Regions from separate parts of the Rhizobium sp. BK379 genome, predicted to be linked through region 2. Evidence: riboswitches for the same ligand, from Rfam matches in the RefSeq annotation. Region 2 holds a riboswitch; the other holds the start of a gene.
The links. A riboswitch is a leader RNA that binds a small molecule or an ion and turns the genes downstream of it on or off. The one in region 2 is predicted to bind thiamine pyrophosphate.
Positions count from the first base shown of each region.

Region 1: another riboswitch for thiamine pyrophosphate. It lies ahead of thiM (hydroxyethylthiazole kinase); the one in region 2 lies ahead of FHT93_RS22280 (YkoF family thiamine/hydroxymethylpyrimidine-binding protein).

Region 1 covers NZ_JACIAD010000006.1:193,147-208,933, forward strand. The annotation lists gene FHT93_RS24880 (ABC transporter substrate-binding protein) at 1-1,258, opposite strand, end outside; gene FHT93_RS24885 (glycoside hydrolase family 3 protein) at 1,303-2,325, opposite strand; gene FHT93_RS24890 (GNAT family N-acetyltransferase) at 2,352-2,831, opposite strand; gene thiD (bifunctional hydroxymethylpyrimidine kinase/phosphomethylpyrimidine kinase) at 3,015-3,827, opposite strand; gene thiE (thiamine phosphate synthase) at 3,824-4,459, opposite strand; gene thiM (hydroxyethylthiazole kinase) at 4,456-5,256, opposite strand; TPP riboswitch at 5,308-5,406, opposite strand; gene FHT93_RS24910 (aldehyde dehydrogenase (NADP(+))) at 5,554-7,077, opposite strand; gene FHT93_RS24915 (DUF4139 domain-containing protein) at 7,419-9,176, shown strand; gene FHT93_RS24920 (pyridoxamine 5'-phosphate oxidase family protein) at 9,258-9,692, opposite strand; gene FHT93_RS24925 (hypothetical protein) at 9,902-10,354, opposite strand; gene FHT93_RS24930 (endonuclease/exonuclease/phosphatase family protein) at 10,800-11,837, opposite strand; gene ugpC (sn-glycerol-3-phosphate ABC transporter ATP-binding protein UgpC) at 11,848-12,957, opposite strand; gene FHT93_RS24940 (ABC transporter permease subunit) at 12,971-13,885, opposite strand; gene FHT93_RS24945 (sugar ABC transporter permease) at 13,896-14,780, opposite strand; gene FHT93_RS24950 (extracellular solute-binding protein) at 14,906-15,787, opposite strand, start outside.
Region 2 covers NZ_JACIAD010000005.1:111,112-126,898, forward strand. The annotation lists gene fdhF (formate dehydrogenase subunit alpha) at 1-345, opposite strand, end outside; gene FHT93_RS22245 (NADH-quinone oxidoreductase subunit NuoF) at 349-1,905, opposite strand; gene FHT93_RS22250 (formate dehydrogenase subunit gamma) at 1,902-2,381, opposite strand; gene FHT93_RS22255 (LysR family transcriptional regulator) at 2,519-3,412, opposite strand; gene FHT93_RS22260 (metalloregulator ArsR/SmtB family transcription factor) at 3,484-3,825, opposite strand; gene FHT93_RS22265 (SDR family oxidoreductase) at 3,927-4,697, opposite strand; gene soxR (redox-sensitive transcriptional activator SoxR) at 4,785-5,249, opposite strand; gene FHT93_RS22275 (NAD(P)H-dependent oxidoreductase) at 5,331-5,906, shown strand; TPP riboswitch at 6,095-6,208, shown strand; gene FHT93_RS22280 (YkoF family thiamine/hydroxymethylpyrimidine-binding protein) at 6,199-6,807, shown strand; gene FHT93_RS22285 (ABC transporter permease) at 6,821-7,612, shown strand; gene FHT93_RS22290 (ABC transporter ATP-binding protein) at 7,609-8,355, shown strand; gene FHT93_RS22295 (ABC transporter substrate-binding protein) at 8,372-9,379, shown strand; gene FHT93_RS22300 (acyltransferase) at 9,445-10,635, shown strand; gene FHT93_RS22305 (sugar transferase) at 10,879-11,556, shown strand; gene FHT93_RS22310 (F0F1 ATP synthase subunit epsilon) at 11,717-12,124, opposite strand; gene FHT93_RS22315 (hypothetical protein) at 12,124-12,363, opposite strand; gene atpD (F0F1 ATP synthase subunit beta) at 12,363-13,799, opposite strand; gene FHT93_RS22325 (F0F1 ATP synthase subunit gamma) at 13,823-14,707, opposite strand; gene atpA (F0F1 ATP synthase subunit alpha) at 14,735-15,787, opposite strand, start outside.

The DNA.
Region 1 (15,787 bases), on a different contig from region 2:
TGAGATCGGAGGTCCAGACGGCTTCTTCCGGGGTCTCGATCTTGGCATCAAGGCCGACTGCCTGCATGCCTTCGATCGCGATATTGACCGTGTCGATCCAGTCCGTCCAGGAGTTCGGAACGATGATCGAGAAGGAGATCTTCGAACCGTCAGGATTGTCACGCAGGCCGTCGCCGTCCTTGTCGACATAGCCGGCTTCGTCGAGCAGCGCTTTGGCGGCATCGGCGTCATAGGCGGCGAACTTGCCGAAGTCGGCCTTGACGGACGGGTCCGCCCAGCTCTTGTAGAGCTCGCCCATCAGGCCTGGGTCTTCGTTCAGCGTCGGGTAGCCGTAGCCAGCCACATCGATCATCGTCTTGCGATCCAGCGCCATCGAGACCGCACGGCGGAACTTCACGTCATTGAAGGCCTTCTTGTTGGCCTCGTTGGACGTTTCGAGATTGAACAGGAAGGCGACCATGCTGCTCGGCGAATACCAGTAGTGATAATGCGCCGGATCCTTCGAGACATAGACATTGTCGATATCGGGAATGAAGGAGACGCCCCAGTCAAGCGTGCCGTCGGCGGTTGCCGTCAGGATCTGGTTGTTGTCGGCAAGCTGCGGGAAGCGCATGCAATCGACCTTCAGATGCTCGGCATCCCAGTAGTTCGGGTTGCGGCACTGGTCATAGGTCTGGCCGGTGAAACGCGGCACTTCGGTCAGCGGACCGCTGCCGACGGGGTTTTCGTTGGCGTAGGTGACCGGATCGGCAACATCCTTCCAGACATGCTCGGGCACGATCGGCAGCTGCGACAGCTGTTCGGCGGCAAGCGAGCTTGGATTGGCGAGCGTGAAGCGGACCGTCTGGCCATCGACCGCCTGTACATCGGTGATGAAGGTCCAGATGCTGACGAAGTCGAGGGCCGGGAACTTCTTCAGGTAGTCGTAGGTAAACTTCACGTCGGCCGAGGTCAGCGGCTGGCCGTCCGACCACTTCAGGTTCGGACGCAGCTTGAAATCGATGCTCTTCAGGTCGTCGGAGAGCTTGAAGCTTTCGGCCAGGCGATAGACCGGCTTGTTGCTGTCGAAGCGGTTGAAGATGACCAGCGGCTCATAGATGAAGTCAAGGGTCGATTGACGCGACGAAGTCTGATTGAACGGGTTGAAGTTGCGCACCCAGGTGGTTGCCGGCTCGATATTGGCCGTCAGGACGGTCTGCGCGACGGCCGAGCCCGATAGCATCGTCAGGGCTGCAGCCGCTAAAAGATATTTCTTCATTACAAATTCCCCTTTTCTTATGAGGTGAAGAATACGCGCGCTGGTCAGGAGACCAGTGCGCTTGCAAACATCGATTCGACTTCCGCATGGACAGCGCGATAGTCGATTTTGAGAGTGCCGAGGCGGGCCTTGCCGGCGGCGATACGCTTCTGAGCGGCTTCCGTCAGCGGGCGCGCGGCCTTGGCCGCAGCCTCGCTCTCCTTGACGTCGCCATGGCTGTGAAGCGCAATGTCGAAACCGGCATCGAGAACCTGAGCGACGCGCTCTGGCAGAGTGCCCTGCAGCGATTCCATGAAGATGCAGTCGGAGATCAGAACGCCGTCGTAACCCATGTCCTTGCGGATCACGTCATGCATGATCGGCGAGATGGAAGCCGGCAGCTCGGCATCGTAAGCGGAGTAGACGACATGGGCGACCATTGCCCAAGGCGTATCTTTCAGCGCCACGAAGGGCTTGAAGTCGGTGGCAACAAGCGTCTCGCGCGAGGCGTCGACAACAGGGCGTTCCTTGTGGGAATCGAGCGTGGCGCGGCCGTGGCCCGGAATATGCTTCATGACCGGCATGTTGCCGGTTTCGAGCAGGCCATCGACCACTTCGCGGCCCAGTGCAGCGATGAAATCCGGATCGGGGCCGAAGGAGCGGGCGCCGATCACCGCGCTCGTTGTTTCGAAAACGAGATCGAGAACCGGCGAGCAGCCGCTCGACAGGCCGAGTTCGGTCATCATCACACCCATGGCCTGGGTGGACAGACGCAGCGCCTTCTTACCGAGTGCGAAGTCATGGCGCGCAAGCTCGGCGAACTGGCCGAAGCTGCGGAAAAGCGGCCAGGGGCCGGCATCCATGTGCTGCACACGGCCGCCTTCCTGATCGGTGAAGACGGGCGCATCGTCGCGGCCGACGGCCTCGCGGAAACGGTCGATCAGGATCTTTGCCTGCTCCGGATTGCGCAGGTTGCGGCGGCCGACGAAGAGGCCGAGCGGATTGGTCTCGCGGAAGAGGGCGAATTCGTCGTCCGAAAGCGTCGGATTGGGAAGGCCGACGAAGAGAGCGAGCGGGGTCGAGGACACTATTTCAATACTCCGGTATCAGATGGTCATTTCGGCTGGCTTCGCAGCATGCCTTCGTAAATGCCCTTGTCGGGGGCGGGAATTTCGACCGCGCCGGCGGTCTTGACGTAGAAATCGACGGGGCCGGCATCGCCGATGAAGGCATAGGCGTGGCCCAGCGTCTTCATGGTCTGCAGGCAGGCGGAAAAGAGGGCGAGGCCAATGCCCTTGCCGCGTGCGGCCGGATCGACGCCAGTCGGGCCGAAGAAGCCGCGGGCGGTCGTGTCATAGCAGGCAAAGCCGAGCAGCTTGCCATCCTCGACGGCGATCAGGCAGGCGACAGGCTGGCGGGAAAAGGCGACGCTCACTTCGCTTGCCCAGTTCTCGCTGAAATGTTCGCGCACCCAGGTAACGACGACATGAAGTTCCGGCGGCAGGGCTGGACGGATCACGATGCCGATGGAGCCGGCCTTCTCTTTCAGTTCGGCGAGCTTCGTGGAATATAAGCTCACAAGCAGGTCCGACACCCGAATTCCTCCAATTATTCCGTTATTACGGAATGTATACCTTTTTAATGACATAACTTTCGATATCCGAGCGGCCATGTCAACAGGCTTTTTGGCAGGCAATCCTGGTTCAACTGGGGGTAGGCAAAACAAAACGGCCCGGTTTAACCGGGCCGCTGGGCATTATCGGGTCTGTGATCCGGCTTAGAGCCCGGCGTCTTTCCACAGGGCATGGAAATGATGAACCGGTCCATGGCCAGAGCCGACTGCCAGCTCGCCCGCGGCAGCGACTGCTTGCGCAAGATAGGTTTTCGCAGTCGAAACAGCTGCTTGCGGCGAAGCACCCTTTGCGAGCTCGGCGGCGAGTGCGCTGGAAAGTGTGCAGCCGGTCCCGTGTGTATTCTTCGTGGGGACGCGTTTCGCCTCGAACCAATGCCGGCCGGAGTCGGTTGCCAATATGTCGGGACTTTCATTGCTCTCGAGATGACCGCCCTTGACCAACACAGCGGCAGGGCCAAGCGCTCGCAGGCGCTCGGCTTGCGAGGCCATCTGCTCGCGGCTTTCGGCAACCTCTTCGTGCAGCAGCGCTGCGGCTTCCGGCAGGTTGGGGGTGAGCAGCGTCGCAAGCGGCAGCAGGTGTTTCGTCAGCGCATCGACAGCCTGCGGGTCGAGGAGTGCCGCTCCGCCCTTGGCGATCATGACAGGATCGACGACGATGGGGATGCCGCGATGAGGCGCCAGCGTTTCGGCAACGGCTTCGGCAATGCCGGCATTGGCAATCATGCCGATCTTGACGGCGTCGACACGCACATCGGCAAAGACGGCCTTGATCTGCTGGGCGACGAAGTGAGGCGGCACCAGATGCACGCCCGTCACCCCTTGCGTATTCTGCGCCGTCAGGGCCGTCAGCGCCGCCATGCCATAGACGCCGCGTGCTGAGAAAGCCTTGAGATCGGCCTGGATGCCGGCGCCGCCGGATGGATCGGAGCCGGCGATAGACAGGACGTTGTGGATCATCGGCGGACCTTTCGGATTTCCTCGGCGATGCGGATCGTCGCTGCCCGAGGATCCGGGGTGCCGCAGATCGCCGAGACGACAGCAAGCCCATCGGCTCCGGCCGCGAAGACGGAAGCGACATGCTCGCTCTTCAAGCCGCCGATTGCAACCGTCGGAACGGGGGCGGTTTTCACCAGTCTCGCCAACCCGTCAAAGCCGATGGGCTGCTTGTGGTCTGCCTTGGTGGGTGTCGCAAAGACCGGTCCGATTCCGGCATAGTCGACGATAGCGGGATCGATGGCCGCTGCCAGCGCTTCGCTCTCGGCTGACAGACCAAGGATCATGTCCGGGCCGATCATCGCCCGGGCGGTACCTGGCCCCATGTCATCCTGGCCGATATGCAGCCCGTCGGCGCCGATCGCGATGGCTGCCTCGACGTCGTCGTTGATGACGAGCAAAGCGTCGGTACCCTTCAGGATCTCCTTCAGCGCCAGGCCGGTCTCGATCATCCTTGCCGTCCCGCCATGCTTGTCACGAAGCTGCACCATCGTGGCGCCGCCGGCAACGGCAAGCCGCGCCGTCTCGACCATGCCGATACCGGCGCAGAGATCGGGATCGAGGACCAGATAGAGCGAAAGATCGAAGCGTTTCATGCGGCGTTGATCCTGACTTTTGCATCGAGTTTTGCTCCATCGAGCGCGGCAAGCTGATCGAGGAAGCGCCAGGAGAAGGAGCCGGGGCCGGCGGCATCCTTGGCCGCCTCTTCGCCGGCAACCGCGAAGGCAGAAAGTGCTGCGACAGCGGCTGCGAAAGGATCGGCGGGAATGGTGGCGGCAAAGGCGCCGGTCAGGCAGGTGAGCGAACAGCCGAGCGCAGTCACCTGCGGCATGAGCGGCGAGCCACCTTCAATGCGCAGCGCCTGCGCACCGTCGGTCACGAAATCCACCACGCCGGTGACCGCGACGACCGCGCCATGCCGTTCGGCAAGCAGCCGCGCGGAAGCTTCTGCCTGCTCAACCGGGTCGCGGCTGTCGACACCTTGGCCGCGGCTCTCGCCACCGGCAAGCGCGATGATTTCAGAAGCATTGCCGCGGATGATCGTCGGGCGAAGCGCCAGCAGATCGGCAACCGCCTTGCGGCGGAAGGATGTCGCATAATGGGCAACCGGATCAAGGACCCAAGGTTTGCCGCTCGCGTTTGCAGCCTTTGCCGCCGCATGCATGCCGTCGATCCACTGGGTGGAGAGCGTGCCGATATTAACGGTCAAAGCGCCGGCGATCGCGGCAAACTCGCCAGCTTCTTCGGCGGCGTGGACCATGGCAGGCGATGCACCCGCTGCAAGGACCACATTGGCGGCGATGTTCATGGCCACGTAATTGGTGATGCACTGAACGAGCGGTGGCTTCGCCCGCATCGCCGTTAACAGTGCTCCGGGTGTCTTGTTCTCCATAGTACCCCTTTCAGGCGGGGCAGGCGCGGGAACGATCATGCGATGAAGCAGATGGCGACCCGAGCGACTCCCTCCGCCGGCATTATCCGGTTCAGGTTCGAAGGGTGCTTCTCAGCCCGCTTTCGCAAATGGGCGCCCCTGTCTCTCAACAGCACTCTTTCTTGCAGAGAATGGCGTCGCTGTCATCGGCAAAATGACGATTTTGAGACTGAGGTTTTGCCAATGCGTACCACGGGCCGCCTGAGCGCCCGTGGTGCAATTTTCAGATGCCGGTTAAGGTCCGGCTGCTCTACTTGATCAACGCAGCGGCGCTGGAAGCAGGTTCGTCGTAAAGTCCTGATACGAAACCGGACGCAGGAACCTGTAGATGGCGAGCGTCCCGACGGAGGTCGATCTGCCATCGGCCGTTGCCGGGTAGGGGCCGCCGTGCACCATGGCGGGCGATACTTCCACGCCGGTTCCGAAACCGTTCACGAGCAAGCGTCCGGCAAGCATTTCCAGCTTTGGAACGAGGCGCTTGGCGTCCTGTTCGTCTTCGCTCGTAATGTGCAGGGCAACGGTCAGCTGGCCTTCCAGGCCGTCGAGGACACGCTCGAGTTCGGCGAGATCACGGCAGCGCACGATAAGGCCGGCTGCACCGAAGACCTCGTCCTGCAGCTCGTGATGTGCAAGGAATGCCGCAGCCGTCGTCTCGAAGAGGGCGGCCGTGCCTTCGAATTCGCTGCCGGGCTTGCCATTGGCAACGAGCCGGACTTCAGGATGTTTTTCCAGCCGGGCAACGCCATCGCAGAATGCCTTGGCGATGGAACCTGTCAGCATCGTCTGGGCGCCGACATCGGGCAGAAGCTCCCGCGCCTTGGCAATGAACGTGTCCAGGCCTTCGCTGTCGACGGCGAGAATGAGGCCGGGATTGGTGCAGAACTGCCCGGCACCGAGGACAAGCGAGCCTACGAAAGCCGTTGCGATTTCCGCCGCGCGGGTTTTCAGCGCGTTGGGGAAGAAGATGACCGGGTTGATGCTGCTCATTTCGGCATAGACCGGGATCGGCTGCTTGCGCTCGGAAGAGATCTTCATCAGCGCAGTGCCGCCGCGGCGCGAGCCCGTGAAGCCGACGGCGCGGATTCTGGCATCGGCCACCAGTTTCTGACCGACTTCGAAGCCGGTATCGAAGAGGAGCGCAAACGTGCCGGCATGCAGACCAGCCTTGGCAACGGCGCGCTGAACGGCGCGGCCGACCAGTTCCGATGTGCCCGGGTGAGCGGAATGCGCCTTGACGACGACCGGGCATCCCGCTGCGAGTGCAGATGCCGTGTCACCGCCGGCGACGGAGAAGGCGAGCGGAAAGTTCGATGCGCCGAAAACCGCGACAGGCCCCAGGGGAACGTTACGCAGGCGCAGGTCAGGCTTCGGAAGCGGCTTGCGGGAGGGATCCGCGCCGTCGAAGCGAAGCTCCTGGAAGCGGCCTTCGCGCACCTCTTTCGCAAATAGCCGTAGCTGTCCCATCGTGCGAGCGCGCTCGCCCTCGAGACGTCCGCGCGGAAGTCCGGTTTCCGCCATTGCCCGCACGATCAGCTCGTCGCCGATGGCCTCGATCTCGCTGGCGATGGTTTCAAGAAAGGCAGCCCGTGTTTCGAGATCAGTTTCCCGGTAGGACGCGAAGGCCTCCCATGCAAGCCTGGTCGCCTCTTCGACGTCTTCGGCGGAGGCGCCACCGAAAGAGACGGGCAGCGCCGTCCCCGTGGCTGCTTCGACACCGTAGAGCTCGCCGCGCGTGCCGCGCTTCTCCGATCCCGCGACGAGCAGGCTTCCATTGATAGTCATGACGGATTTCCTTTCAAACAGATTCGAGCGACGTATATAGGCGTTCGTCTTCTCAATTTCACGACATCTTTCCCGATATCGCATCGAAGATGGAGATCTCCGGCAGAGACTTGGTCGCGTCTCGACAAGGGCTGGGCGCGAGCTTGCGGAAAAGCAATCGTATGCCGAAATGCCGCCCCTTTTTTACGCTCATTCTCGCTCGGGATTAATCGAGGGGGCTCCATGAAACACGCATCCGTTGTCTGTGCGGCACTTACCGCAGTACTGCTCTCCACACCGCATTTGCCCAAACCGGGACGATCAAGTCGATCCGGCTGTCGTCAGGCGGAGTTGCCGAATATGTGCGCAGTCTCAATGTCGGAGAGGACGGCAATGCTGTCATCGACGTGCCGACACATCAGATGGATGACTTTCTCAAGACCCTCGTCGTATCGGGGCCCGCGCCCGTAAAGGGCCTTTCGACCACCGGCCCAGACATGGTGGACGAAACATTCAAGGTGCTTCCGATCAAGCCGCAGGATCTGGATTCGGCGGCGGGTGTGTTACGGTCTCTCAGAGGAGCGCCTGTCTCTGCGAACGGAGTGAAGGGCCGCATCGTCGGAGTAGAGCCTGCGAGCGAGAAGCAACGCGCACGGCTGATCGTGATGCTGGACAGCGGCGCCTTCGACGTTGCCGAGATCGGTGGCGCCATGGCCTACAAGCTCGACGATCCCAAAGACGCCGAGATGATTTCCCGAGCCGCAGAACTGTTGTCGAGTGACGGCGTGCAGGGAAGCCGGGCCGTCACCATCGCGCTCGAAGGCAAGGCGTCGGCGGCCGTAGATATCTCCTATGTCGTGGCCGCCCCGCTCTGGAAGCCGTCCTACAGGATCATTGTTGACGCCAACGGCAAAGCCCGGTTGCAAGCCTGGGCAGTCCTTGAGAATGCCTCCGGCGAGGATTGGCACGGGGTTTCCATTTCTCTGACGTCCGGCAAGCCCGTGACGCTTCGCCAGAGACTGTATGCCAGAGCATGGCCATCACGCCCGGAAGTGGATTTCGCCTATCTGGACCTTGGAGGCGCCAAACGTAGCAAGTTTGGAGGCGCGCTGGCGAACAAGCCGCTGGCCGAGGCTCCTGCTCCAGTTGAGGCTGCTCCAGCCGCTACCATCGGTGCGACTGCCGACGAGGGCGACGTGGTCGCAAACTTCGATCTTCCCGGCGTATACGACCTGAAGAATGGTGAGACGATTTCCGTGCCGATCTTGGATCGCGAGATCAAGGCAGAGTTCGTCGCTCTCTATCGCGATGGTGCGCAACATCCGGATGCAGCCCTCGTGCTCACCAACGACACGGGGACTTCGCTACCGCCGGCGGTGGCGGCAGTCTATGACGACAAAGGGCGTTATGTCGGCGACGCACGCATAGGGAATGTGAAGCCGGGCGGCGTGGAAAAGGCGACGTTTGCCGCCGATCAGAAGATCGAGCAGGAAGTGGCAAGCGCCATATCCAGTTCCTTTCGAACTGTCATCGTAAAGGACGGTTATCTCGAGGCCACACTGGAGCGACGGCTGCGAAAGACCTTCTCCGTCTGGGGCGCTGATGCCGACAGGACGTTTGTCGCGGAAGACCCGGGCATGGCAGGATGGGAACTGGTTAAGTCCGAAGGCGTGGAAGAGACACCGCAAGGTGCGCGGGCAACTGTGATCGTCCCTGCGGGCAGGAAGGTTTCGACGACCATCGAATGGCGCATGGCCGAGAGCGAGACGCAGGCGATTGCCGATATCGATGACACTGTGATCCTGCAATGGCTCGATGAAGGGCCGTCTCCGGAAATCGCCTTAAAACTTCAGGGCCTTGTGACGGCAAGGAAGGCACAAAAGGAAGCGGAGAGGGACCTGGCTACGGTCATGCAGGCAATTGAAGACGCAACGTCGGAATCCTCACGGATTTCAGGCTTGCTTTCCTCTGTCGGCGACACACCGCTCAAGCAGCAGTTCCTTCAGGACCTGACGGAACAGGAGAAGTCGATCAAGGCGTTGCGGGCGCAAAGGGACGAGGCGCGAGATCGGCTTGAAAAGCTTCGCAAGGAGCTCGGGGAAGCAGTAGCTCGTCTGTAGATAGGCTGGGCACAAGTTGGGCGCCAATTCCTGCTGCCGCCGATGGCACTATCAGCGTCGGTGAGGCATCGCTTGCGGATCTCAGACCTCGACTTTGCCGTTTTCTTCACCGTCCCAATATTGGATCGAACGCGCCGCAACCCTGATCAAGGCAAGCCCAGGCGTCTGGGTGCCCTCGGGAAACCATCGTTCCAGTCCCTTGACCCAGTGTTGCTCGAATTCCGAGACGTCCTCGATGAGCGAAGCGTTACCATCGATCGCGATGAATATGCCCGGTTTGCCGAGCAGATGCGGTGGCGCAGTGAAGGTCAGCTGCACCGCGTTGTCTTTCCGAATGTCGGATATCTTGCGGGTATCCGCATAGGAAAAGAACCAGGAATCTCCGTCATATTCGACGTCACCATTGTTGCTCATCGGCCGCGTGCTGATCCGGTTCGAGGCTCCACGTGTCGAAAACATGCAGAAATCCAGCTTCTTCAGATGCTTCGACAGCTCTTCTTTTGTCATTGATGCCATGGTGGTTCTCCAATCCAGGTGAAAACAACCGGCGATGATCGAAGTTCCATGGAATATGCGGCCCGCTTGAACGCCCGATGCCATGGGTCTGTACGGCGCTTCTGGCGCCGATACACCGAGTGAAACAGCCGATTCTCGGGATCCGGGAAAACTAAGCTTGCTCACGGAGGCGAGGCCTTGGAGCCAGCATCGCGAAATACTCGCCTTACTTAATCGGGCTGCACAGGCCTGATCGTATCAACCGAGATTTCGCCTTCAATCACACCTCGTACGACATCCGTGCGATTTCGATCGATCTCGACGACCGTGTAAAGCTTGTCGTCGCGAAATGCGCTCGCATGCGTCGTGGTGACATCGTCAGCAGGTGCCGCATCGACTTCCATGAAGTCGAGCTCGCGCCCGGCCGCCACGATCCGGGCATCACCCGCCGTTCTCGCTGCGACCACCACGACGCCGTGGCCCGGCGAATTTTCCCATCTCGGATCATCTGCCGCCGCGATCGGTTCAAGTCGATAGATACCAAGAGGCTCGCCTGCCGGGAGGGTTGAACTTTCCGCCGCCGCGTCCGCGATCTGCGCCTTGCTTTCGACCGAACGCCCAAACGTGTTCGGATTTGTGGCGTTGTTGATCTCGTCGTTTCCTGTTCGTGACACGTTAGACATGTTGTCCTCCATCCGTTGCGAACATAACGATGGCGCGATCCGACTGTTCCGCGATTGACGAAAGGAACTTGTGCCGTCACGAGTTTCTCATTTCATGATCGACCGACAGGCGGACCAATTTGCAAAAACTGCCGGCTGCAGGTTTCACCAGGAGAGTGATTTTTTTCGGGGGCTCATCGGGCCTGCGTGGGCTCCGATGCGATGAGCTGTTCAGCCGGGCGAGTATGGGATGGCTGCGGATCCGCAATGCACAGCCATCCCATTTGAGCAAGCGCTCCCTCGTCGAACGCTTGCAGCCGGCCCCCGCCAGTCACCGAAATGTTAGCAACGCCTAAAGCGTCCCCGCTAGTGCGTGAATGCAACACTTCATGAAAGGTTTCCGGCGAAGTGACGGCGGACCACCGTCACCATTGATCGGCTAGTGGACTCTTTCGCCTCCGGCGGCTCAGAGCCCGGAAAAATGCGCCTTGATCAGTTCGTGATCGGAGATTGCTGCTCCGTCTGCGTCGACGGCAGCAACAGTCACGGCGTCGCTTGCCGAAAGGCCGCGGGTAAACAGCCAGTCGAGGCGAGCAAAAGGCGGCTGTGGCGTTCCGTCGGGGCGCGTGCGCTGCGTGACCGTGAAGTCGTTGGTAGTCTCCCAATTGTAGCCCGCCTCTGCGAGGAGACCGAAAAGCGGTTCGTGCGCTTCGGGTTCACGCGACCCCGCGGGAAGGATATTGGTGTTGAAATCGCCACCCAAAACCACGGGTAAGCCATCGGCGAGCTTTTCAACGGCGGCGATCAGCCTCTTTGTCTGCATTGCCCGATCCGCAATGTCGGTCTTGCTTTCCAGATGCACGCTGACTGCAAGGATCGGCCCGAATGCGGTTTCGATTTTGGCCGCGATTGCCATGCGGCCGCCGATCCGACCCTGCCCGTCCTTTGCATCCGTCCACCATGTGCCGCAGTCATCGAGATGGATCAATACCGCATCAAGCAACGGCAAACGGGAGAGCAGCGCATTGCCGTGGAAGCCGACGGCATTCGTCTCGTCCTTATGCCATTCGCGCTCACGGGAATCTCCGAGACCAAGTTCCACGAACTCCACGCCAAAAGCGTAGGACATGCCGAGATCGCGGGCGAGGTCGGCGATAGTGTGCCGGTTGCCGGCGCGCGCCGTGCCGAGATCAGCCTCCGTGAGCAACAGGATATCGGCGCCGCTCTGGCGGATGAGTTCCACCGAAGGAGCATGATATTTCAGCCGTTCGGCGTTCCAAACGGCGACAACGAGACCATTGCCGATGCTGGCTTCGCTGGCAGTCCGTACGACTTCGATCGTCGAAAGCGCCGGCAGGGTCGCTGCAAGCCGGTCATGCTCGGCCTGTGTCAGTTCGGCAGAACGCGCCTCATCGAAGAACGTGGCTGGGGGTACGGCAAGCGCCTCTACGGCGGCCGCAACTAGGTTGCGGTCGCTGCTGGCGAGATCAAGAAAGCTCTTCATCTGCATCAGCTCAGGCGTTAACGGTCACGGCGTTGCTTCTTGCCGGAGCGACGAGCACTTTGCCGGTCTCAGCCGAGTAGAGATGGATCGAATCCTGATCGATCGCAATGCCGATCCGATCGCCGGTCTTCAGCGAGACCGAACCGGTCATGGCGACGGCAAAGGGCAGGCCATCGAAATCGGCATGGACGACACGGCTGGCACCCAGTTCTTCGATGAAGTCGGCGGTCGCAACGAGCGCACCCGGCGCATCCGGGGAGACGAGGCGAGCGGCTTCTGCACGCACGCCGAGAACGACGCGCTGGCCGGCAAGCTGCTTGCCGCGCTCAGCGGGAAGCGTCACGGTGCGGCCTTCGTCATAGATGAACACGCCGGTTTCGTTGACGCGGCCTTCCAGCAGGTTCATTGCCGGCGTGCCGACGAAGCCGGCAACGAAGCGGCTTGCCGGATAGTGATAGACCTCTTCCGGCGTGCCGACCTGTTCGACATTGCCGGCATTCATGACAATGATGCGGTCGGCAAGTGTCATGGCCTCGTTCTGGTCGTGTGTCACGAAGATCGAGGTTGCGCCGAGGCGGCGATGCAGGCGGCGGATTTCCGCACGCATGGCGATACGCAGCTTGGCATCGAGGTTCGACAGCGGCTCGTCGAAAAGAAAGACCTTCGGCTCGCGGATCATGGCGCGGCCCATGGCGACGCGCTGGCGCTGACCGCCCGAGAGAGCGGCCGGGCGGCGCTCGAGGAAGGGCTCGAGGCTGAGTGCCTTGGCAACGTCGGCGATCCGGCGGTCACGCTCGGCCTTCGGCACACCGGCGACCTTGAGTGCATAACCGATGTTTTCGGCGACGCTCATGTGCGGATAAAGCGCATAATTCTGGAAGACCATCGCGCAGCCGCGTTCACGTGGCTCGAGTTGGTTGACCACGCGTCCGTCGATGGCGATTTCGCCACCGGTAATTTCTTCCAGGCCGGCGACCATGCGCAGCAGCGTGGACTTGCCGCAGCCGGATGGACCGAGGATGACGATGAATTCGCCCGACTGGATTTCGAGATCGACGCCATGAACGACGGCGTGCTTGCCATAGTTCTTTTTCACGCCACGGATGGAGATCGGTGCCAAGGTTCTGTTCCTTTCACTTCTCGGTGGAGATAAGGCCGCGCACGAACCAACGCTGCATCAGGATGACGAGGATCAGCGGCGGCGACATGATGATCAATGTTCCGGCCATCGCGACGTTCCAGTCGGGCAGGCCGAATTCGGAGGGAATGAGCGTCTTGAGCTGGGTCACGGCGATGCCGAACTTCGGGTCGGTCGTGATCAGCAGCGGCCAGAGATACTGGTTCCAGGCCCAGACGAACATGATGGTGAAAAGCGCGATCATGTTCGGGCGCGACAGCGGTAGCAACACGTCCCAGAAGAAGCGGACCGGACCGGAACCGTCCATCTTCGATGCCTCGGCAAGCTCGTCCGGCACCGTCAGGTAGAACTGGCGATAGAGGAAAGTGCCGGTTGCGGTGGCGACCATCGGCAGCACGAGGCCCGGATAGGAGTTCAGCAGACCCCATTCGAGCTTGATCTGGATGCCGGTGATCTGGGCGACCAGCCAGCTGATGCCGGTTACGTCGAGGATCGTCTGGAACGGCTGGAGCGCGTTGGCGGCGATCGAATAGGTCGGCACGATACGCACTTCGAGCGGCAGCATCAGCGTGATGAAGATGATCCAGAAGATCAGATGGCGGCCGGGGAAGCGGAAATAGACGATCGAGAAAGCTGCCATCGCGGAAAGGATGACCTTGCCGGCGCCGACGGTGGCAGCAAAGATGACGCTATGAAAAAGCTTGTTGCCGAGATCGGCGCGAACCCAAGCGGTCTGCACGTTCTCCCAGAAGTGGCTGCTCGGAACCAGCGGCAGCGGCACCCGGTTGACGGTTTCCAGATCAAGCGTCGATGCGACGATGACGATCAGGAAGGGCAGGAGGGCGATCACCATGCCCAATGCCAGCAGCGTGTAGCAGATAAAATTGAAGATTGGCGTGCGTTCGATCATGTTCGCGACCTCACTTGTAGTGCACGCGCCGCTCGATGAAGCGGAACTGGACGATGGTAAGGAGCATGACGAGACCCATCAGGATCATGGACTGAGCTGCGGCACCTGAATAATCGAGGCCCTTGAAGCCGTCGAAAAAGATCTTGTAGACCATGAGTTCGGTGGCACGCGCCGGACCACCCTGGGTCATCACGTCGACGATACCAAAGGAATCCTGGAAGCTTTCGGTGATGTTGATGACCAGAAGGAAGAACAGCGTCGGGGTGAGGAGCGGCAGCTGGATATCCCAGATCCGGCGCATCGGTCCGGAACCGTCCATGGCGGCAGCTTCGATCAGCGAGCGTGGAATGCCCTGAAGCGCCGATAGGAAGAAGATGAAGTTGTAGCCGATATATTTCCAAGAAAAGGCGACGATGACGGCGATCATCGCATCCTTGCCGTCGAAGGCAGGGTTCCAGAGGCCGGGCCAGACGTGGTTGATGACCGACAGAAGGCCGGCTTCCGGTGCCAGGATGAAGCGGAAGGCAAGGCCGAGAGCGGGAGCGGCAATCGCATAGGGCCAGATGAAGACCGAACGATAGATCTTGTGGCCGCGCAGTTCACGATCGGTCAGAAGCGCCAGTATGAGCGCGAGGCCCATGGCGATGGCGGTTGAGGCGAAGCCGAAGATCATGCTGCGGGTGATGGAGTCCCAATAGATCGGGTCCGAAAGCAGCTGCTTGAAATTGTCGAAACCGACCCAGGCATTGCCGCCGCCCCATGGCTGCTCGAGCGTGAACGCCCAATACAGCGCCTGCGCACTCGGCCAGTAGAAGAAGACGAAGATCAGCAACAGCATCGGAAATACGAAGAGAATGCCGGTCGTCGTCGAGGAGAAAGTGACGCGCTTTTCCATGAGTGGTCGTTTTCGCCCTGGTTAGGTTCTGGCGCGGACGGCGATCTTGCTGCCGCAGCCGGTAGAATTTACAAAGACGCACCCGGCGCGCCAGAAGCGGGCCGGGTGCGGCTCATATCAGTCTATTAAGGGAGCTGAACGCCCTTGTAGGTCTGCTGGAAGCGACGCAGCAGCTGGTTGCCGCGGTCGGCAGCAGAGTCGAGCGAAGCCTGTACGTCGGCATTGTTGACGAAGATTGCCTGCAGGCCGTTCGCGATTTCGGTACGGACCTGGAGCAGGCCACCGAGACGGATGCCCTTGGCAGCCGTGTCGCCAGCCGGCGAAGCGGTCAGGCTCTGAATGGCAAGTTCGCGACCGGCATAAGGAGCCTTGTCGTAGAAGCCCTGCTTCTTCAGGTACTCGAAGCCCGAGTTACGAACCGGGATGTAGCCGGTAACGGTCGACCAGGTGAGGGCTTCTTCCGGCTTTGCGATAAAGTTGAAGAAGGAAGCGGCAGCCTTGTATTCGGCGTCCGAATGACCCTTCAGAACCCAGAGCGAAGCGCCGCCAACGTAGGAGCTGTGACGGCTTGCATCGCCATAGGTCGGGAGCATGGAAACGCCCCAGTTCATGCCCTGCTTGGCGGTACGGCCGATGTTGCCATGGTCGCCAACGGAGGTCAGGATGACCTGGCAATCGCCAGCAGCGAAGGCTTCAACGAAGGTCTGGCCAACGGCCTTGTTCTTGATGACAGCTTCCTTGGCGTCGTACCAGCCCTTCAGGTCCTTGACGAAGTTCACAAGCATCGGGTTCTTGTTGAACACCAGTTCGGCGTCGAGGCCTTCGAAGCCGTTCTTCTTCGTAGCAATCGGTTCGCCGTTGACGGCTTCGAACTGCTCGATGAACTGCCAGACTTCGTTGTTGGATATGTCAAAGCCGAGCGGGCAAGCATAGCCTGCGTCCTTCAGAGCCTTGAAGTCTTCGCCAGCTTCCTTCCAGGTGGCCGGAGCATGGTCCTTGCCGATCTT
Region 2 (15,787 bases):
GTCGAGCGGATGGTCCGAGATATAAAGCTCCATGACGCCGCGGCGGATATTCTTCAGCCGCTCCGTCTGCGTATGGACGACGATGCCGGACGCCACCGGTGTCGTGCAGGAGGAGGGCGTTCCGTTGCGGCCGTCGATTTCGATCAGACAGAGACGGCAGGAACCGAAGGCATCGACCATATCGGTCGCGCAGAGCTTCGGCACCTGAATGCCGGCCTCCATGGAGGCGCGCATGATCGAGGTTCCTTCGGGAACCGTCACCTGCCGGCCGTCGATGGTCAGCGTCACCATCGTTTCGGATTTCGAAGCCGGCGTTCCGTAGTCGATTTCATGAATGAGAGACATGGCCTATTCCGCCGCTTCAATGAGAGGGACCGGAGCAAAATCTTCCGGAAAATGCGTCATGGCGCTCATGACAGGATAGGGCGTGAACCCGCCGAGCGCGCAGAGCGAGCCGAACTTCATCGTATTGCAGAGATCGGCGAGCAGTTCCCGGTTCTTCTCGGGCTCTATGCCCTGGGCAATCTTGTCCGCCGTTTCGACGCCGCGCGTCGATCCTATGCGGCAGGGCGTGCACTTGCCGCAGCTTTCCACCGCGCAGAACTCCATGGCGAAGCGCGCCTGTTTCAACATATCGGCGGTATCGTCGAAAACGACGAGGCCGGCATGGCCGATCAATCCGTCCTTGGCCGCAAAAGCTTCGTAGTCGAATGGCGTGTCGAAGAGAGCCCGCGGGAAATAGGCACCAAGCGGCCCGCCCACCTGCACCGCCTTCACCGGCCGTCCCGATGCCGTACCACCGCCGATCTTCTCGACGATATCGCCGAGAGACAGGCCGAAGGCGGTTTCATAGAGCCCGCCATATTTCACGTTACCGGCAATCTGCAGCGGAATGGTGCCGCGCGACCGACCCATGCCGAAATCGCGATAGAAGGCCGCCCCCTTGTCCATGATCACGGGCACGGATGCGAGCGAGATCACGTTGTTGATGACGGTCGGACAGTTGAACAATCCCTTATGGGCCGGCAACGGCGGCTTGGCGCGCACGATGCCCCGTTTGCCTTCCAGGCTGTTGAGCAACGCCGTTTCCTCGCCGCACACATAGGCGCCTGCACCGGTGCGAATCTCCATGTCGAAGGTCTTGCCGGAGCCGAGCACCGAAGCGCCTAGGATGCCGGCCTTGCGGGCAATCTCCACCGCCTCCGTCATCGTGGCGATCGCATGCGGATATTCCGAGCGCGTATAGACGAAGCCTTTCGTGGCTCCCGTCGCAAGCCCGGCAATCACCATGCCTTCGATGAGCACGAAGGGGTCGCCTTCCATGATCATCCGGTCGGCGAAGGTGCCGCTGTCGCCCTCATCTGCATTGCAAACGATATATTTGCGAGAACCGGCAGCATCGAGCACCGTCTTCCATTTGATGCCGGTCGGAAAACCCGCACCACCGCGGCCTCGAAGACCGGAATCGGTCACTTCCTTGACGACATCGGCAGGCTGCATCGAAATGGCGCGGCGAAGGCCGGCAAGCCCGCCATGGGCCTCATAATCGTCAAGCGAAAGCGGATCGGTAATGCCGCAGCGGGCAAAGGTGAGACGGGTCTGGCCTTTCAGGAACGGGAGGTCCTCGACCTCCCCCAGACAGAGCGCATGCATCCCGCCTTCCATCAACCCCGCATCAAAGAGATCGGCGACATCCTTCGTCCTGACCGGCCCATAGCCGATCCGTTTCCCGGAAACCTCGACCTCAACCAGTGGCTCGAGCCAGAACACTCCGCGCGAGCCGTTGCGCACAACTGTCGCATCAAGGCCGCGGGCGACGATCTCCTGGGCAATCGCCGTTGCCACCTTCTCGGCCCCGAGCGAGAGCGCTGCGGCATCGCGCGGAACATAAATCTTCACAGTCATCGACGTGCCTCCGCAACGAGCTCAGCAGCCAGTTCGCCATCGACCCGGCCATGCACTTCGCCATCCAGCATGGCGGCTGGCGCACAGGCACAGAGGCCAAGACAGTAGACCGGCTCAAGCGTGACGCTGCCGTCGAGTGTCGTCTGATGAAAATCGATGCCGAGCAGGGTTTTGATACGCTCGGCCAGTGCATCGCCGCCCATCGACTGGCAAGCCTCGGCGCGACAGAGTTTCAGCACGTGCCGGCCGGCGGGATGATCGCGGTAATCATGATAGAAAGTTACGACGCCGTGGACCTCGGCGCGGGAAAGGTTGAGCTCCTCGGAGATAACCGGCAAGGCTTCCTGCGGCACGTATCCGAACTGCTCCTGGACTTCATGCAGAATAGGCAGGAGTGGTCCTTCGAGGGATCGAAGATCGTCAACGATCGAGCGGATACGTCCGGTGATATCGCCCTGGGCGACACGTATGTTCATCAGCAGCTCTCCCTTGCGACCTGCGAATTCCTTGAAAACCGCAAAACTCCCCATGTCATTGCGAATTCTATCGAACTGTCTCAGGGAAGCTGGTCGCAATCAATAAAGCAGTCTCGTTGATTGATAGCTTTTTTCTATCAAAATTCGGCGTCTTCAACGAGTGTCCTTGCTTCATGCAACAAGGCGGAGACGAGCGGCGTAAAAGGTTCTCGAAAAGGAGCGACAAGGCCAACAAGATGGTGCGCCTCCGGCTCGGTGATCGGAATCATTCGGATCTCCACAGGAAAACCGAATGATTTCGCGACGTTATGAGGCATGATGCTCGCCCAGCGGCCGGTCCGCACATGTGAAAAAAGCACGATCATCGAGTTTGATTCGAGCGTCGGATGGACTGTCGCGCCTGCTTCGGCCAGATGTCGGTTGATGATACGCCGGTTTTGCATGTCCGCCGTCAATAGGCAAAGCCGAAGATCGCCCACTTCACGCCACGTCACACTCTCGCGATCCGAGAGCGGGCTGCCGGCGGCAGTAATGAGATTATAGCGTTCCGCATAGAGCGGCACCGAGGTGACGCGTCCGAGCGGCTCGTTTTCCAGATAGGTGATGCCGGCATCGATCTCGAGATTTTCGAGCATGCTCAGCACCTGCAGTGAATTGCGCGAGACGATGGAAAAGGTGACGTCGGGATGCCGTTCCTGGAAGGGCGTCGTGATTCGCGACAGCATGGCGAGTGCGGTCGGAATGGAAGCCAGGCGCAGATGGCCGGAGAGACCCGTGCGGGCGGCGCGCATTTCCTCGCGCATGGTGCGCGTGTCACCGACAATGCGCCGGGCCCATTCGAGCACGCGCTGGCCTTCGGGCGTCAACCCCTGAAAGCGGGAGCCGCGCTGCACCAGCATGACCCCCAGCTGATCTTCAAGCTGGCGAATGGCGGCCGAGAGCGTGGGCTGGGAAACGCCGCATTCCTCTGCCGCACGACCGAAATGTTTCTCGTTGGCGAGTGCGATGAAGAATTCCAGCTTGTCGATCATCCGGCCTCCTGCCGAATTCGGGATGAGGCCCATCTTTGCGGCTTGAAGGCCGCTTCGCAAGAGCCGCGGCTTCAGACCTTTTCAACAACCGGGAAGAGACTGAACAGCGATTCGAGGAAAGCCAGAACGCTTTCGTTTCCCATGCTGTAATAAACGAGCCGTCCTTCACGACGCGTGTTGACGAGGCCTTCGAGCCTCAGTCGCGCAAGCTGCTGAGACACCATAGCCTGCTGTATACCAAGGATATCCTCGATCTCGCCAACCGTTTTTTCCCCTTCCGAAAGGATACAGAGGATGAGCAACCGGGTCTGATGGGCTAGCGCCTTCAGGAGATCACTTGCCTCGTGGGCTTTATCAGCAAGCTTCTGCAAGTCCTGGCTGGTCATGCCCAGCTTCGGTTTAGGCAATGGCATCTGCTTCTCGGAAGGAGGTAATAGGGTAGATCAGTACAATATCATATTCGCAGAAGCGAATTGGTCAAAAGTCGTCAAATACCAAAAAAAGTCCAACCAAATCAGCAGATAAGCTGGCCGCCATTGATCTCCAGAACCTGACCGGTGATGTAGCCGGACAACGATGGCGCGGCCAGGAAGAGATAGGCCGGGGCGCAATCTTCCGACGTTCCGAGCCGCTGCAGCGGGATCGACTTGCGTGTCTGTTCCAGTTTTTCGCGGGATGAATAGCGTGCATGGAAATCGGTATCGATCGTACCGGGCGAGACGCAGTTGACCCTTATATCGTCAGGCGCCAGCTCACGGGCAAGCGCCTTCGAATAGGTCGCGACGAAGGCCTTTGATGCGGAATAGATCGCCGAACCGGGACTACCGCCCGTTATCGCGGAAATCGAGACCGTGTTGACGATGGCGGCACCCTGCGCGGCCCGGAGCGCGGGAAGCAGGGCCCGGGTGAGCTCCACCACCGACGTCTGGTTGAGGCGCACGACGGTCTCGTAATCGGCATCGGTCAGTTCACCGGCGGGAAAACGCCCATGCATCGTGCCGGCATTGTTGACCAGCACATGCACCTTGTCGAAGAAATCGAGCGCCTCTTGCGCAAACTTCGCAGCCCCACCCTGCTGCAGGAAATCCGCCGGCAAAAGCAGGGCCCGGCGTTCCGATTCGGCAGTCAGCAGAAAATCCGGCAGTTCGCGCTCCCCGTCGCGCCCGGTATGGACAAGCACGCGCGCACCGCAATCCAGAAACTGTCGGGCAACTTCGAGGCCGATTCCGCGGCCGGCACCCGTCACGACGACATTGCGGTTTTCGAATAATTTGGGATGAAACACGAAGTTCTCCTCATTTGCGGGCCGGTCCGCCGCTTGCGCTATCACGCCTAACATATGCGGGCATGAGCCAAAAGAAAGCCCGAAGGTCTAGGCACCCGGGTCGAGCAGCCGCGCACCGGCGCCCTGTCTGCCAAGTACATCGAAGGGATTGCGCAGCGGGCAGGCGTCGATAGAGAGGCAACCGCAGCCAATGCAGCTCGTCAGATGATCGCGCAACAGGCTGAGCTGCCTGATGCGGATATCGAGATTGTCCTTCCAGAGCGTCGATAACCTCTGCCAGTCCTCGACTGTCGGCGTACGGCTCTGCGGCAGGGTTTCGAACGCAGTCTGAATTTCGGAGAGCGGAATGCCAACGCGTTGCGCCACCTTGATGATGCCGAGACGCCGCAGCACATCGCGGCCGTAGCGCCGCTGGTTGCCGCGCGTGCGAATGCTGAAGATCAGCCCTTTCGCTTCGTAGAAGTGCAGGGCGGAAACCGCAAGTCCGCTGCGCTCTGCCACCTCGCCCACCGTCAGAAGTTTGCTCAAGGAGAATCCCGGATTCTGCTGCATGACCCATTGACCTCAATATTAGTTGAGGTTTTATAGACTGCGCTCCCGAGGCCGTAAAGCCGAGATAAGAAGGAGCAATGCATGCACAAACCCATGAGGCTTGCCGTCATCTACGGCAGCACGCGCGAGGGACGTATCTGCGACAGGGTGGTGAAGTGGCTCGAAAGAGAGCTGGCCCGCTTTCCGCAATTCGAGATCGACATCATCGACCCGCTGGCATTTTCACTGCCGCGAGAGCATTTACCGCATCATCCGGAGGCAAGACGGCTTGCGGACAGGCTTCATCAGGCCGATGGTTTCATCCTCGTCACGCCGGAGTACAACCACAGCTTTACCGCTTCTCTGAAATTCCTCATCGATCTCTTCGCCGAACCCTGGCACGGAAAGCCGATCGCCTTCGTCTGTTATGGCGGCATATCCGGCGGATTGCGCGCAGTCGAACAACTTCGCCTCGTTTTTGCGGAGCTTCACGCCGTCACGATCTGCGATGCCGTGAGTTTCAATTCCCCCTGGCGCCGTTTCGACAATGAGGGCCGGCTGCAGGATCCGCAGGAAGCTCTGCGCAGGCTTTCCCGAATGATGTCCCAGCTGCAGTGGTGGACTGAGGCGCTGGTCGCCGCCCGCAGCGACACGCCCTATGCCGGCGTCGCCGCCTGAGACGAAGACATCCGGCTCCGTCTCTGGCAGGTACGGACCGGCTGGACACCCGGACAGGACCTCCGTCCGGGTGTTTCCCCTCGGGTACCTTACAAAGTGCGCCTGAACTGCACGCGCTTCTTGGCGACCGCATAGCCGGGTAGGAATTTTACGGTTGCGGTACCGCAGGCCGGGTGATAGCTTCCGCCACAATTTCACGGGGGAGCTCCGAATTGCCGGGGCTGAGATGTGAGGCGCATGCCTCCGGACCCTTTAAAGCTGATCTGGGTAATGCCAGCGGAGCGAGGTCCAAATGTTTTCCGGCGCACAAGTGTCTCTATATCCGATGTCCGGCAATTTCGTCGGCATCATCCTTGACGCGATCAAGGCTCTCGAGCCCTATCGCGATCATCTTCGCATCGAAACCGATGATATTTCCACGCTCATGGTCGGCCCGCCGGACGTGCTGTTTGCCGCCATGCGCGACCTCTTCGTTTCGGCTGCCGCAAGTGGCGAGCATTGCGTATTGTCCGCCGCGATCTCGCGCGGCTGCCCCGGCGAACCGGATGATGCGATCTGCGGCGCCGGCCTGTCCTCAAGCCGCTCCGAGCCGCTCGCCGAGCGCGTGGAGGCCGCGATCGCAGCAGTCAGGGATACGACCGAGACTGGTCAACCAACGGCGGCCCAATTTTCTCTCTATGTCATGGGAACTGGCACCCATATGGACGAGATCTACGGCTGCATCGACTTCCTGAAGCGCTCGGGCACATTCGACCGCTCGAAGAATTTCTGCACCAAGCTGCGCGGTGACGCCGGCGCGATCTTCGCGACCATCCAAGAAGCTTTCTATCGCTTTGGCGATCCCGAAGGTCACGTGACACTGGATATCACGGTCTCCGCGAACAGCCCGAGCAAAGCCTGAGACGCCTGACGGCATGACCCTATCGAAACCGGATTCGACATTTGCGCCACTGAGGCGGGCCTTGCCCGCCATTCTCGCCATGCTTGCCTTCCTGGCTATCTGGGAGTTCTATGTCGATCTCTCCGGCATCAAGCCCTCGATCCTGCCCTCACCTTCACGCATCCTTACACAGGGCTGGCTGAACAGGCAGGCGCTGCTCGACAATACCTGGCCGACGCTCGGCGCGACGCTCGGCGGTTTTGCTTTGTCGCTCGTCTTCGCCTTCGCCTCGTCGGTCCTGATGGATTTCGTGCCATTCATGCGCCGTGCGCTGCTGCCGCTCTTCATCGTCAGCCAGACATTGCCGCTGGTCGCGATCGCCCCCCTCGTCGTACTCTGGTTCGGTTTCGGGCTGCTGCCGAAGCTTCTGCTCGTCGCTCTCGTTACCTTCTTTCCGCTGCTGGTCGCCCTGCTGCAGGGCTATGAAGCGACGGACAGGGATATCGCCGAGCTTCTGAGTTCCATGAAGGCAAGTCGCTGGCGCATCTTCTGCCTGGCAAGGCTCCCTTCCGCCATGCCTTTCTTCTTTGCCGGCCTGCGTATTTCGATCACCTATGCCGTGGTCGGCGCCATCTTCGCCGAATATGCGGGCGCCGCGCGCGGCCTCGGGATCTATATCCTCAACGCCAAGAACAATTTTCGACCCGACCTCGTCCTCGCCGCCGTCGTCGTCAGCGCCCTTCTGACCCTTTGCCTCTTCGGCCTCACCCTGGCGGTGCAGCGTTTCGTCATGCCCTGGCAATCCCCTGCGGAGAAACGCCGATGAACGGGATGCTCGAGCTGAAGAATGTGTCGAAGTCCTTCGACGGCATGGAAGTGCTGAAGGACATTTCTCTTCATATCGCCAGAGGTGAATTCGTCTCGATCGTCGGCCCATCCGGCTCCGGCAAGTCGACGATCCTGCGGCTACTGACACAGGCGCTGCAGGCCGATAAGGGAGAGATTGTCTTCGACGGCATGCAGCTCTCGCAGGCCGCGCATGCATTCGCCTTCATGCCTCAGCGCGATGCGCTGATGCCGTGGCGAAGCGTCATCGACAACGCGATCCTCGGCCTCGAAGTGCACGGCATGCGCCGCAGCCAAGCGCGCGCCGTGGCGGCCCCCCTCTTTGAACGCTTCGGCCTTTCTGGCTTCGAAAATCACTATCCCGCGGCCCTTTCGGGCGGCATGCGCCAGCGCGCGGCCTTGCTGCGCACCGTGATACAGCGGCAGGACATGCTGCTGCTCGACGAGCCTTTCGGGGCACTCGATGCGCTCACCCGCACCCAGATGCAGGAATGGCTGCAGGGAATGTGGACCGGTCATCGATGGACGGCCCTGCTGATTACCCATGACGTACGGGAAGCCGTCTTCCTGTCCGATCGTATCTATGTGTTGTCCGCCCGTCCGGCTGCCGTGATCAGGGAGTTCGAAGTGCCGCTCGCAAGACCGCGGACGCTTGCAGATCTCGGCTCCCCTGCTGCTCAGGCAATCGAAACTGAAATTCTTCAAACATTGCTCCATCCGTAAAGAACCTGAGGAGGTCCTGATGCTTCTCACCCGCCGACAGACCCTTTTTGCCGCCATGGCCGCAAGCCTTGCCGGCCGCACCGCCTTCGCGCAATCCTCCGACAAGGTGCGTATCGCGCTCGACTGGACGCCGAACACCAACCATATCGGCATCTATGTCGCCAAGGCGAAGGGCTTCTATGAGGCAGCCGGCATCGATGTCGAGATCCTGCCCTATGCCGATACGAGTGCCGGCACGTTGGTCGCAAATGGTGTTGCCGATTTCGGGATTTGCGGAGAGATCGAGACCTTTACCCAGCGCGCCGCCGGCGCCGATGTGAAGCTCGTCTATGCCGTCGTGCAGACGGAAACCGGCAGGTTGATCTTCAAGGGCGGCCGCAACGATATCAAGAGTCCGAAAGATCTTGACGGCAAGACCTATGGCGGCTTCGGCGGCGCATGGGAGGAGGCACTCGTCTCTGCGATGATCCGCAACGACGGCGGCAAGGGCACCTTCCAGAATGTCACGCTCGGCACCTCGGCCTATGAGGCGCTCGACAACGGCGCGGTGGACTTTACACTGGAAATCTACACCTGGGAGGGTATTGCCGCCCAGCTGGAGAACCGGCAGGTCGGACGCTGGCGCTATAGCGACCATGGAATTCCCGACGAACAGACGACCGCAATCGCGTCCAGCGATGCCTATCTTTCGGCCAATCCGAAAAATGCCCGCGCCTTTGTCCAGGCAACACTCAAAGGTTATGCCTATTCGATCGACAATCAGGACGAGGCCTGCGATCTCCTGATTGCCGGCAGCAACGGCGCGCTGCTGAATACCGAACTGGTCAAGGCATCGCAAAAGGCCCTGGTCGAAGGTCGTTTCCTCAAGGGTGACAACGGCGCGATCGGCATCATCGATCCGGCCAAGGCCGACGCGATCGGCACGTTCCTGTTCGACCATGGCATCCTGCTCGATGCCAATGGTGCGGCGCTGAAGGAAAAGCCCGACTTTTCCGCCTATTACACGAACGATCTGCTTGGCTGAGATGACCCCGCCCTTGCCGGCAGCAGCTTTCCGCTGCAAAGTCCGGCAAGGAGCGAGGGAGTGACATGCAGCAGCAGGACCGGGTAGCCGGAGCAGATTTCTTGCGTGCAACCGCTTGCCTGCTTGTCCTCATCCACCACCTTGTTCTGCGCATCGACCTTAACAAGACCGAAGGGTTTCAGCCGGCGCTAACCGCCCTGCGCTTCGGCAATTTCGGCGTCGCGATCTTCTTTATCCTCAGCGGCTTTCTGCTGGCCTTGCCGTTCTGGCATTCCCTTGATGCCGGTTATGCAATGCCTGACCTGCGCACCTATGTGCTGCGTCGAGCGGCCCGCATCGTGCCCGGCTATTGGGTAGCTTTGACCGCAGGTTTTATCCTCAGCATCACGTTGCTCGGGCATGCGCTGACGCCGGAACTCGTCATGCGTTATGTGAGCGGTCTCCTGTTCATGAGCCAGTGGCACTGGCGCACCTTCTTTCCTGTCGAAGGCAACGGCCCGCTCTGGTCCATATCCTTCGAAGTAACGAGCTATGTGCTGCTGCCGCTTGGTTTCCTTTGGCTTTTCGCTATCCCGGAAAAACGCCGCACTCCGCTGATCACGCGCCTTGCCTGGCTCGCCATCATTGCTGTGGCGCTGCTTGCCCACGAGACTTTCCGCACGCTTGTTCCTCCCAATGAGATTGATCGTGGCTGGCAATATGGCATGCAGGGCGGCGCAAAGGAGTGGATGCCGAACTACAATCCCTTCGGTTTCTTCGCGATTTTTGCGCTCGGTGCACTCGCGGCGGGCCTTCACACGATACTGCCGCCAAAGCGTCAGATCCTGTTCGACATCATTGCCTTCGCCTGCCTGGTCATCGCCGGCCTCCAGCTGCCGCTTTCGGCGGGAGGGCCGTGGGAAGCCTATGGATGGCTCGGCATCCCTTACGTCTTTCCGCTGTTTCCACTCATGACCGCGATTGCGCTGGTTGCCCTCTCGCGCTCCACCCTGCTTGCGGCGTTGCTCGACAACGCCTTCGTGCGCTTCACGGCAACCGTCTCTTTCGGCATCTACATCTGGCAGGACATCGTACTGACCACGATGCAGACGATCTCGCCGGCCATATTCGGGATCGGTAAGGACAACCCCCTGCGCGATTGGCTTATTGGCTCTGCCCTTGCGACGACGATTGTCTTTCTTCTCGCAAGCCTCAGTTATTTCGCTCTCGAGCGGCAGGCAATACGACGCGCCGCACGCATAACGCGCAAGAATTAAGCCTTTACGCAATATAGTTAATTCCTAACCAGCCAAAAATATCAGGGACATATTTCGAAATACTCCCAAATTTGGCTCAATTAGGGTAAGGAAAACATTAAAGAAGCGGGTGACAAACCGACCCGGTCCATGTATTTGTGCCAGCGCGACGCACTATTCCAGTATTTCCACGGACGTTGCTTAATGAACGTGTTTACTTCAAATAAGCTTCAAGACACGGCTTTCTCAGTAAAGACAGTGAAGATGAAGGCTCCCGACGCAGCGAATTCCAATATTCGCCAGCCGGAAAGCTTTGCCTCATTGGATGGCGGAGGCTGGCTTCAGCTTGGCTTGAAGAGAGCTTTCGACATTTTTGGAGCGGCGAGCGCACTGATCATCCTGTTCCCCGTCCTTCTGACTATCGCCCTCCTCATCGTGATCGACGATGGCGGCCCGGTGTTTTTCCGACAGATTCGCTGGGGGCGTAAGGGTAGCAAGATCACTGTCTACAAGTTCCGCTCCATGCGGGCGGATCTCTGCGATCCCACCGGCGTCGAACAAACCGTCAAGGGTGATCGGCGCGTGACGCGGATCGGCGCCTTCTTGCGCAAAACCAATATCGATGAACTGCCCCAGCTTCTCAACGTCATTAAGGGCGATATGTCGCTCGTCGGTCCCCGTTGCCACGCCATCAACATGCGCGCGGCCGGCATGCTCTACGAGGAACTGGTGCCTGAATATCATTACCGCCATCTGATGCGGCCAGGTATTACCGGCCTTGCCCAGACGCGCGGCTGGCGCGGTCCGACGGAACGCCCGACGGAGGCACGCGCCCGCATCGCCAGCGATATCTATTATATCAGGAATTTCAGCCTCTGGCTGGATATGAAGATCCTGCTTGGCACGCTGCTCTCCGAGCTGCGCGGCGGCACCGGTTTCTGAGATACCGAGTTTCCACAGACCAGATCGATCAGGCGGGCGGCGAAACACCGCCTTTTTGCTTTTGCAGCACGCCTCAGCATAAATGCATCGTGTTTCCGGATAAAAAAAGCGGCCTTCAAGGCCGCTTTCTTGTTCAATCCAGAATGTCTACCTGAACCGATCAGTCCTGACCGACCATGCCCTGCAGACGGGTCATTTCCATGATGAAATGCTCAAGCTTGGACTTGTGCTCATGATGCACGACATCCTCAAGTTCCTGCTTCGCAGCTTCGATGCGGCGGGTCAGTTCGTCCTTGTTGAGTTCCTCCACCGGAAGGGCAGATTCAGCAAGAAGCGTGCATCCCGTCGGCAGGATGTCGGCAAAACCGCCGAACACAACGTAATCCTGCTTCGAGCCTGAAGAAGAACGAACACTCACGATGCCCGGCTTGATGGTCGTCATCGTCGGGGCATGGTGGGCCATGACCGTCATCTCGCCTTCAGTGGCGGGAATGACGACCTCGGTCACCATCTCCGACAGCAGCAGGCGCTCCGGCGAAACGAGCTCAAAGTTGAAATTGTCAGCCATCAGTGACTTACCTTCTCGGCTATGGCCTTTGCATCTTGCAATTTGGTCCCGCAGAACGGGCAGTGCATCATCGCATGATCGAGATAACCGAGACCTTCCTCGGTCTGAGCCAGTCCGACAACCATCATCATCACGCCATTATCGGCCCGGTAGATGGTCGGCGCGGCCGGTTCAGGAAGCTCTGCCACGACACTTTTGAGCGTGTCGCAGCAGAATATCTCGTCCTGAGCGTCGCTCATCAAGCGGCAGCGAGCTTCTTGGCCTTCTCGATGGCTTCTTCGATCGAGCCAACCATGTAGAAAGCAGCTTCGGGCAGATGGTCGTAATCGCCGTTGACGAGGCCCCTGAAGCCCTTGATCGTGTCTTCGAGAGCAACCAGCTTACCCGGCGAACCGGTGAAGACTTCGGCAACGAAGAACGGCTGCGACAGGAAGCGTTCGATCTTGCGGGCGCGGGCAACAGCGATCTTGTCCTCTTCGGACAGTTCGTCCATGCCCAGGATGGCGATGATGTCCTGCAGGGCCTTGTAGCGCTGCAGGGTCGACTGAACCTTACGGGCAATTTCATAATGTTCGTCGCCGACGACCAGCGGATCGAGCATGCGCGAGGTGGAGTCGAGCGGATCGACGGCCGGATAGATACCCTTTTCAGCGATCGAGCGCGACAGAACTGTGGTTGCGTCCAAGTGGGCGAACGAGGTTGCCGGCGCCGGGTCGGTCAAGTCGTCGGCCGGAACGTAAATGGCCTGAACCGAGGTGATCGAGCCCGTCGTCGTCGTGGTGATGCGTTCCTGCATCTGCCCCATGTCGGTTGCGAGCGTCGGCTGATAGCCCACAGCAGAAGGGATACGGCCGAGCAGAGCCGACACTTCCGAGCCAGCCTGCGTGAAGCGGAAGATGTTGTCGACGAAGAACAGAACGTCCTGACCCTGGTCGCGGAAGTGTTCAGCAACCGTCAGACCGGTCAGAGCGACGCGAGCGCGGGCGCCCGGCGGTTCGTTCATCTGGCCGTAAACGAGCGCAGCCTTCGACCCTTCGCCGCCGCCATGCTTGTTGACGCCCGATTCGATCATTTCGTGGTAGAGGTCGTTGCCTTCGCGGGTACGTTCACCCACGCCAGCGAAGACCGAGTAACCACCGTGCGCCTTGGCGACGTTGTTGATCAGTTCCATGATGAGAACGGTCTTGCCGACGCCTGCGCCGCCGAACAGGCCGATCTTGCCGCCTTTTGCATAGGGAGCAAGAAGATCGACCACCTTGATGCCGGTGACGAGGATCTGCGCTTCCGTGGACTGCTCGACATAAGCCGGGGCGTCCTGGTGGATGGCGCGCTTGTGAGCGGTGTTCAGCGGACCAGCTTCGTCGACCGGCTCGCCGATGACGTTCATGATACGGCCGAGCGTTTCGTTGCCAACCGGAACCGAGATCGGAGCGCCGGTATCGGTAACCTGCTGGCCGCGAACGAGACCTTCGGACGAGTCCATCGCAATGGTACGAACTTCGTTTTCGCCGAGGTGCTGAGCAACTTCGAGAACCAGACGGTTACCGTTATTGTCGGTTTCCAACGCGTTCAGGATCTTCGGCAGTTCGCCTTCGAAAGCAACGTCGACGACGGCGCCGATAACCTGTGTGACTCTGCCGACAGAGCCGGTCTTGGGGGTAGCTGCCTCAGCCATTTTCTGACCCTCTTTTCCTAACCTCAGAGCGCTTCCGCGCCCGAAATGATTTCAATCAGTTCCTTGGTGATCTGAGCCTGACGCTGACGGTTGTAGCTCAACGTCAGCTTGTTGATCATCTCACCAGCATTGCGCGTCGCATTGTCCATCGCGCTCATCTTGGCGCCCATTTCACCCGCGACGTTCTCGAGGAGAGCGCGGAAGATTTGGACCGAGATGTTGCGCGGGATCAGCTCGTCGAGGATCGACGCCGGATCCGGCTCGTATTCATAAACGGCACCAGCATGCTCTTCATCTACGGCAACGGCTTCCGGAGCCTTGGCCGGGATGAGCTGCTGTGCGGTCGGAACCTGGCTGATGACCGACTTGAACTCGGAGTAGAACAGCGTGCAGACGTCAAACTCGCCGGCTTCGAACATCTCGATGATGCGCTTGCCGATCTGGTCGGCATTCTCGAAACCGATCTTCTTGACTTCGCGCAGTTCCTTGCGCTCGACGATCAACGACGCGAATTCGCGACGCAGGATGTCATAGCCCTTCTTGCCGACGGTGAGAATCTTCACCGTCTTGCCTTCGGCGACCAGCTTGCGAACGTGATCGCGAGCAAAGCGCGCAATCTGCGAATTGAAGCCGCCGCACAGGCCGCGTTCGGCCGTGCAGACGACGAGCAGATGCACCTGGTCCTTGCCGGTGCCGGTCATCAGAACCGGGGCACCGTCCGCATCGGTAACGGCCTTGGCAATATTCGCCAGGACCGCATTCATACGCTGCGAGTAAGGCCGGGCGGCCTCGGCCGCCTCCTGCGCACGCCGAAGCTTCGCCGCGGCGACCATTTTCATCGCCTTGGTGATCTTCTGCGTCGCCTTGACGGAGGCGATCCGGTTTTTCAGATCCTTAAGTGAAGGCATCCGTTATCCGTCCTAACCTAGGGCCCGTTACTGGAAAGACTTGGCGAAACTGTCGAGAGCAGCAGTGAGCTTGCCCTTCGTCGCGTCGCTGATAGCCTTTTCCGTGCGGATCGCATCGAGGATGGCAGAGCCTTCCGAACGCAGATAGGACAACAGGCCCTGCTCGAACTTGCCGACCTGAGCGACCGGCAGCTTGTCGAGGTAACCGTTGACGCCCGCGAAGATCACGGCGACCTGCTCTTCCGTCTTCAGCGGCGAGAACTGCGGCTGCTTCAGGAGTTCGGTCAGGCGTGCGCCGCGGTTCAGCAGACGCTGCGTAGCAGCGTCAAGGTCCGAACCGAACTGGGCGAAGGCAGCCATTTCACGGTACTGCGCGAGTTCACCCTTGATCGAGCCGGCAACCTGCTTCATGGCCTTGATCTGAGCCGAGGAACCGACGCGGGAAACCGACAGACCGACGTTAACGGCCGGGCGGATACCCTGATAGAACAGGTCGGTTTCAAGGAAGATCTGGCCGTCGGTGATCGAGATCACATTGGTCGGAATGAAGGCCGAAACGTCGTTACCCTGCGTTTCGATGACAGGAAGAGCGGTCAGCGAGCCGGCGCCCTGATCGTCGTTCATCTTCGCAGCGCGCTCGAGCAGACGCGAGTGCAGGTAGAAAACGTCGCCTGGATAGGCTTCGCGGCCCGGCGGGCGGCGCAGCAGCAGCGACATCTGGCGGTAGGAAACAGCCTGCTTGGACAGGTCGTCGTAACCGATCAGCGCGTGCATGCCGTTGTCGCGGAAATATTCGCCCATGGCGCAGCCGGCAAACGGTGCCAGATACTGCATCGGAGCCGGATCGGAAGCCGTGGCGGCAACGATGATCGAATACTTCAGCGCGCCGCGCTCTTCGAGCACCTTGACGAACTGCGCGACGGTCGAACGCTTCTGACCGATGGCGACGTAAACGCAGTAAAGCTTCTCACCTTCCGGACCGCTCTCGTGAATGGCCTTCTGGTTGAGGAAGGCATCGAGCAGGATCGCGGTCTTGCCGGTCTGGCGGTCGCCGATGACGAGTTCGCGCTGGCCGCGGCC